Linked DNA regions of Allorhodopirellula heiligendammensis. The protein of the gene in region 2 interacts with the protein of the main gene of each other region in a pairwise test. Links are inferred from orthologs where the notes say so. Each region holds a gene or a part of one and is shown on either strand. Other genes may lie near its edges.

Region 1 (3,421 bases), on a different replicon or contig from region 2:
GACGGTGCCTGCAGTCGGCCAAGACAAATGATCCCGAGAGCCATCGGGATCTGTCCTTCAGCGACCTACTCCGCAGGATCATCGTGGATGCTAAACTGATTCTGATCGACCAATGCCAGTGTCGCGATCGACGCAGATCAATTAATGAGCGCAGTAGCAGCCGGACACCGCATCTCCGTTTTCCACATCACGCTGTTGTTGATCGGCCTATGCCCATCGGTTTATTCGTCCTGTTGTTTTTGAGCGTGTTGATTTTTCGCCGTGCGCGACGTGTCGGTCGGTCTGGACTCGCTTGGATCGCTTGGCTTTGGCTGGCAACGTTTGGAGTAGCCATTGCGATCAATTTTGCTTGCATGATTGGAATTCTGCTGTGGCACGACTGGGCGATCTCAGCGGAAGAATTGCGGTCAGCTCTCCACCTGCCATCCGCCGTGGGCATGATTGCCGGTGCGGCGTTCGCGATGTCGCGAGCTGGCCGCACATGGACGTCGAGGTGGGAAACGAACTCCGACGCTTAAGCGACTTGTTGTGTCATGTGGGGCGTCCCTGCCGAGGCGGATTCGACCATCTCGCGACAACTGGCGACCCAGGTCTTCACACGTCGCAGACTGGGGACGCTGCGGTGACCGATCAGTTTGCTGCCACGACTGCTCAGTGAAAAGCGTTCGAGATCGCGATGCAGTTGAGCGGCGGATTCGCGGGCGAGACTGGCAACGCTGCGACGATGGATCGCCACGAGCAGGAGGGCGTCGCGGGGCATCATCGACTCGATGCCCAGGGCTAGCTTGATCGCCGCCCGGTAACGCCGGATGGCGCGTTCGGCTCGTTGTGGGTTGCGAAAAGTCGCTGCGACCTTGCTGAGATCGCTGTAGATCAAATCGCCCGCGGTCTGGATGCCGACCGCTGCGAGCTGGCGACAACGTGGCGGTGGGCAAATATTCAGGTGCTCCAGTCGCATCGCTAATAGACGGGCGCGGTGGGATGCCAGGCTGGACTCGTGCGGAGTCAGGACCATGCTGCGACGACTTGGCTTGCGTCGCCGCTGCGGCCCTGGCATGGGATGATCCGCTGGAGCTGGATCGAGCTCGACGCTCGGCGCCACAGCGACGCAGGAATCGGCCGATCGCAAGGCGGTGAGTGTCGTGGGCGGGGCGGAGATTTCTGGCAGATTGACCAGGAAGACCACGTCTTCGCTGCCGCCGCGTTTGGTGGCAGACACCAAACGTTTGAAAAACTCGAACATGTGAAAAGACTCCTGGGAGAAGAAGCATCCGAGACATGTCCGCGATAGCAAGTCGGCGGGGGGCACGACTAGGCCAATTAGGAGCGTTTTTCTCCCCACAATCTCAACAATTCGATCAAATGTTTCGTCGCATCGCACATTTCATTCAAGTTTGCGAACTCGAGGACGCTGTGAATATTGTGCTGCCCGCTGGATAAGTTCGGCGTCGGCAGCCCTTTCTCGGTCAACTGGCTACCGTCGGTGCCGCCACGAACAATCTCGCGAGTACAACTGACGCCAATATTTGAGAAGGCCCTCTCGGCCAGCGACACGGCTTCGGGTAGCCGCTCGAGTCCCTCGCGAAGATTGCGGTACTGCTTTCGCACAGCACATTGCACCCGCGTCCCAGATATGTCTGCTGCTGCGGCTTCAGCGAGTTGTTGCACGCGGTGAGCGTATTGGGCGAGTTGCTCGGTATCAAAGGAACGCAATATTAACTCCACGCGAGTGGCTCCGACACCGCCGTGAATGTCGTGCACGTGAATGAAACCGTCGCGGCCTTCGGTTGTTTCGGGGGTCTCGCTGGCAATGGGTAATGACTCCACGAATCTCGCCGCCGCGCGAGTGGAATTCACCATCCGGTCTTTCGCGATCGCGGGGTGGATATTGTGACCAGTGAACGTCACCGTGACCGCGTCGGCAGAGAACGTCTCCACGTCGATTTGTCCGCGCCCCCCACCATCGATGGTATAAGCGACCGTGGCGGCGAGTTGCGTTAAATCAACCTTATCGGTGCCGTGGCCGATCTCCTCGTCGCAGGTCATCACCACGCGCAGCGGGCCGTGCGGGATTTCGGGATGCTCCATCAACGTGTGGGCGGCTTCCATGATGATTGCGACCCCCGCTTTGTCGTCACCGCCGAGCAGGGTTGTACCGTCGGTCGTGATCAGAGTATCACCGACCATCTGTTCTAATTCGACGCAGTTGGCCACGGCGATTACGGCACCATTGGGCAGAGCAATATCACCGCCGGCATAGTTCTCGATGACTTGCGGGTGAACGCTGTCGCTTGGAGCCTCGGGTGAGGTATCCAGATGGGCGACAGCAGCCACGACAGGCACATCGCCAGCAATGGTTGCGGGGACTGTCGCGATCACTAAACCGTCGCAAGTGAGCTCCACACCCTCAATGCCCATCGCGGTTAACTCGTCGGCGAGGAGTTTCCCCAATACGAGTTGCTTGGCGCTGCTCGGGTAGGTTTGCGACTGGGGATCCGCAGCAGTATCGAGTCGGACATACCGAAGAAATCGGTCGAGCAAGCGGTCGGAGCGGAGTCGAAGGTCAGTGATGGACGTAGCCGGCATGGTCGGATTCGCGGTCGCGAGAACTAAGAATGGGGCGTGGTAATGCTCTCTTGCCAGACGCAGAGGTTATGTGACTTCCGGTCCGATGAGCTAACCGTTTCGTTGTACCGCTCCGCTCAGCAAAGCGGAGGGAGCGGTTAAGACACGATCGTATATCACTAGTCAACAGACGCCGCTCAAACCTCGAGGAACAACCGTGATGGGTCTTCGACCATATCTTTGATCGCGACTAAGAAACCGACTGCTTCGCGTCCGTCGACGATCCGGTGATCGTACGTCAACGCGATGTACATCATCGGTCGGATCACGACTTGGCCATCCTCGGCAACCGGGCGCTCTTGGATCGAATGCAATCCGAGAATACCGCTCTGCGGCGGGTTGACGATGGGGGTGCTCAGCAGCGACCCGTAGATGCCGCCATTGCTGATTGTGAATGTGCCGCCCATCAAATCGCTCGGCTGCAGTCGGTTCTCGCCCGCCAGGCGGGCATACTCCGCGATCGAGCCTTCAATTTGCGAGAATGACATCCGCTCGACATTTCGCAGCACGGGAACGACAAGTCCTTTGCCGCCGCCGATTGCGATGCCGATGTCCTGGTAGTTTTTGTAGACCATCGCATCGCCGCGAATTTCCGCATTGACGGCAGGGAAGCGTCGCAATGCCTCGACGGCCGCCTTGGCGAAAAATGACATGAAGCCGAGCTTGACACCGTGCTTTTTGGCAAAGGCATCTTTGTACTTGCTGCGGATTTGCATCACCGGTTGCATATTGATTTCGTTGAACGTCGTCAACAATGCTGCGGTTTGCTGTGCCTGGACGAGACGTGATGCAATGG
Region 2 (3,904 bases):
ATAATCCTTTCCGTCCACTTCGCCGTCTCGGGGCAGGCGGGTGGTTGCGGAAATTGACGTCGCCAGTGGCAGCTGACAGACTTCTCGCAGTCGGGTGGTGACGGTCGACTTGCCCGCACCGCTGGGGCCGGAAATGATCACGAGTTGGCCCGGATGAGCCGTTTTTCCATGTGACATGGGACGGTGATCCAGTACGTTGGGATTGGTTTGGATGGTCATGGTGGCGTTCACTCCAAATTCTGGACGAGTTCGCGCATCCGCTCAATCGCACATTTGATTTCGACAATATGTTCAGCAATCTCAGCGTTACCCGCTTTGCTGCCAATGGTGTTGGTCTCGCGGAACATTTCTTGAATAACAAAATCCAATTTTCGTCCCACCGCTTCATTCGCCGCCCCCTGGGCGTCGTTCTCGCCACGGGTCTGATCCGCTGCGTGCGTGCCCGCCAACACACCCCCGAATAACTCTAGGTGGCTGGCCAGCCGGGTGAGCTCTTCGCTGATGTCACTGCGATCGGCAAAAATCTGAACTTCACGGATGATATCCACTGGATCGGTGGGCAGATGTTGCTCAGCGAGTGCCTTCTGGATCTTTTCAGTCAACCGGTCACGGTACCGCTGAATCACCGTTGGTGCGAGCCCTAGGATCGTTTGAGCACGCCCACCAATCATCTCGAGATCTGCTTGCAGCACCCGGGCCATGGCAACTGCTTCGTGATGCCGCATGTGATTGAATCGCTGCACTGCCAACGCCACGCCTTCGGCCACCAGCTGCCGCCGCTGCTCGACCTGCGCGTCGTCGCAGTCATCATCCCTGTCACCCGTCAGCACCCCCGGCAACGTCAGCAGGGCGCTCAAATCGATTTGTGTCGGCACAGATAGCTGCTGCCCCGTCGCAGCAGCCAACTGGCTGGCGTAGGCCTTCACGACAGCTTGGTTGATCCGTGGCAGATCTTGCCCCGGTGGTGGCTTCAACGTGGCATGGACGGTCACCGTTCCGCGTTCAATCTGACCACGGAGGCCTGCCGAAATCTCAGACTCGTGGGCCGACAACGCATCGTTGGTGCGCAGCACGAGCTTCAGTCCACGATGATTGACCGATCGCAACTCGATAACGAGTGTCCCCGCCTCGCTGCTGACTTCGCTCCGGCCCTGCCCAGTCATGCTTCGTAAATGCGGGTAGGGTTGCTCAGGCATGCAGTATGAGTGGGGAGATGGGAGTGAGGGAGGCACAGAAATGACGGGATTGCGCGTGGTGGATCTTGTCAACGATCCACCAGCGTTTGCGTCCGTGCTGATGACTTGAACCGTTGCTACTCTGCGGCGGTTTCAGTAGCTGGCTCAGCATCTGCGGCTTCCGCTTCCGCCGGAGCGGTCTCGGAGGATGCTGCGTCGTCGCTTGGCGGCGTTGCTTCGCTCGCGTCTGGGGTTTCAGTCGGCACAACCGTACCTTCGGTTTCGGCAGGCGCCTCGGCCTCGGCATCCGCTGGCACGAGCGTGGCATCCTCTGCATCGCTGTCTTGATCGTCGGAAGTGGGGATTACCAATCCACTCGATGTGTCGGCGGCTTCATCGTCGCCAGGTCCGGCAGAAAGGTCAGACTCCAGCGACGCCGTCGAGGTCATATGCGGGCCGAGTTCCCACATCGCAAACGCACACACGAAAATCCAGATGCCAGCGAGGGAAACGGTCAGAACCGTGAAGGTATCTCCCGCCTTGCTACCGAAGGCGCTCTGGCCGCCTGCACCACCAAGAGCACCCGCCAGACCACCACCGCGACCGCGCTGCAGCAAAATCAGCAGAATCAAAAACAGGGAAAGGAACGCCATCAGCATTCCCAACAACATGCTGACGAAGCTGCCCAGCAGGCAAAACTGAGTGAAATCGATGGAATGGATCATGCTTTGGTCTTTGAAAAAGCTGCTAGCTATTAGCTACTAGCCTCTAGCCGTCATTGTGGAAATTGGGGTTGGCATGGCCACAACGCGGCCATTGGTCTGAAAAAGCTGGTAGCTAAACGCTAAGCGTTCCTTAGCTATTGATGATACCGGCGAAGTCTTCGACTTTGAGGCTGGCACCACCGACGAGGGCACCGTCGATGTTAGGTTGGGCGAGCAATTCAGAGGCATTGCTGGGTTTGACGCTGCCACCGTACTGAATTCGGATTTGGGCTGCTACATCGGGCGTGAACATTTTGCCGAGCAAATCGCGGATGAACGCATGCACTGCTTCGGCCTGCTCCTTCGTGGCGACTTTGCCGGTGCCAATTGCCCAGACTGGTTCGTAAGCGATCACGATGCCCGCCGCACGAGCTTCGTCGAGCCCTTCGAGCGAACCGCGAATTTGCGATTCAACGACCGCTTCGGTCTCATTGGTCTCACGCTGCTGCAGTGTTTCACCGACGCACACAATCGGCACCAGGTTGCCCGCGAGGGCCGCATGCAACTTCTTACTGACATCGGCATCGGTCTCGCCCATCAACTGCCGGCGCTCACTGTGGCCGAGGATCACAAAGCGGCAGCCGACGTCGGTCAGCATCGACGCGTTGAGCTCGCCGGTGAAGGCACCATCGTCCGCTGCATACAGATTCTGTGCACCGACTTCGACGGGCGTGCCTGCGGTGACGTCGGCGACGGCTGCGAGATAAGCGGCGGGCGGGCACAGAACGACTTCAACCGCAGGCGACTTGCCGACGGCGTCGACAATTCCCTTGGCGAGCGAACGGGCAGATGCCGATCGCATGTTCATTTTCCAGTTTCCGGCGATCAATGTACGTCGAGTCACGCGAGAGCCTCGGTAGGTGGTTGCGGGTTGTTTTTAGGTGAATGATCGGGTTTGCCCGCGGTGCCCGCGAGCGGTGAAATTGTCTTGCCGAGCAGGTCGGCCATCAATCGCATCTGCTGCAATATTTGCTTGTATTGTTCGGGCAGCAATGCCTGCGGCCCATCGCTCTTGGCTTCTTCGGGGCAGTCGTGAACTTCAATATGAACACCATCCGCTCCCGCGGCGAGTCCAGCCAGGGCACAGGGCGGAATCAAATCGGGCCGTCCCGTCGCGTGCGAAGGATCGACGATCATGGGCAGGTGCGTCAACCCTTGCACCACAGGCACGGCGGCAACATCGAAAAGATTCCGTGTCGACGGATCAAAACTCTTGATGCCCCGCTCGCATAAAACGACGTTGGGATTGCCTTCCGAGAGAATGTATTCAGCGCTCATGAGCAGGTCGGCGATCGTAGCACTCATGCCTCGTTTGAGCAGGACCGGCCGCGATGACTTGCCGACTTCCGTCAATAGCACGAAATTTTGCATGTTCCGGGCTCCGATCTGCAGCATGTCCGCGTACTGAGCTACCAGCTCGACGTTGCGTGGATCGGTGATCTCCGTGACCACGGGGATGCCGAATCGATCGCCGACGTCGCGCAGGATCTCAAGTCCTTTTTCGCCCAAGCCTTGGAATGCATAGGGACTCGTACGTGGTTTGTAAGCTCCGCCGCGAAACAAGTTCGCCCCCGACTCACAGACGCTTTCGGCAATCCGCATCATCCGTTCGCGGTCCTCAACGCTGCACGGCCCGGCGATCATGCCGAGTTGCCCGCCGCCGATTTTGACACCGGAAACGTCGATCACGCTCGATTCAGGATGGGCCTCACGCGACGCCAGCTTATAGGGCGGCAGGACCGGGATCACTTGGCTGACGCCGGGCAGCGAACTGAGTGTTTCCTGGCTAACCTGAGATTCATCGCCGATCAGGCCAATGATCGTGCGATAGGTGCCCCGGCTGAGATGAGTTTGCAGCCCCCAGCCTTCGACTCGTGCAATCACGCGGTCGATTTGTTCGTCAGAGACACCGTTTTTCAGAATCAAAATCACAAAAATAGCCTGCCAGGCTGTTCAAATAGTGGA

What was found. Proteins that work in one complex are often made in the same cells at the same time.
Region 1: the proteins of tpiA (region 2) and pepT interact in binary tests that used the Escherichia coli proteins (3 or more experiments, as listed by UniProt). The link is inferred for Allorhodopirellula heiligendammensis from one-to-one orthologs.

Annotation. Positions count from the first base shown.
Region 1 is NZ_SJPU01000002.1:1,920,668-1,924,088, forward strand. The notes cover bases 454-3,421. They hold pepT (peptidase T), read right to left. Parts: upstream 2,587-3,421; coding sequence 1,321-2,586; downstream 454-1,320. Other genes in these bases: Poly21_RS17460 (hypothetical protein), read left to right, coding at 454-518; Poly21_RS17465 (DUF4332 domain-containing protein), read right to left, coding at 515-1,243; odhB (2-oxoglutarate dehydrogenase complex dihydrolipoyllysine-residue succinyltransferase), read right to left, coding at 2,763-3,421. Outside these bases: more of Poly21_RS17460, read left to right, coding at 210-453. UniProt on the Escherichia coli protein: Cleaves the N-terminal amino acid of tripeptides.
Region 2 is NZ_SJPU01000001.1:1,853,097-1,857,000, forward strand. What follows is about bases 908-3,904. They hold tpiA (triose-phosphate isomerase), read right to left. Parts: upstream 2,784-3,904; coding sequence 2,031-2,783; downstream 908-2,030. Other genes in these bases: Poly21_RS07010 (YicC/YloC family endoribonuclease), read right to left, coding at 908-1,196; secG (preprotein translocase subunit SecG), read right to left, coding at 1,313-1,900; aroF (3-deoxy-7-phosphoheptulonate synthase), read right to left, coding at 2,780-3,871. Also shown: gmk (guanylate kinase), read right to left, coding at 1-177; more of Poly21_RS07010, read right to left, coding at 228-907. UniProt on the Escherichia coli protein: Involved in the gluconeogenesis. Catalyzes stereospecifically the conversion of dihydroxyacetone phosphate (DHAP) to D-glyceraldehyde-3-phosphate (G3P).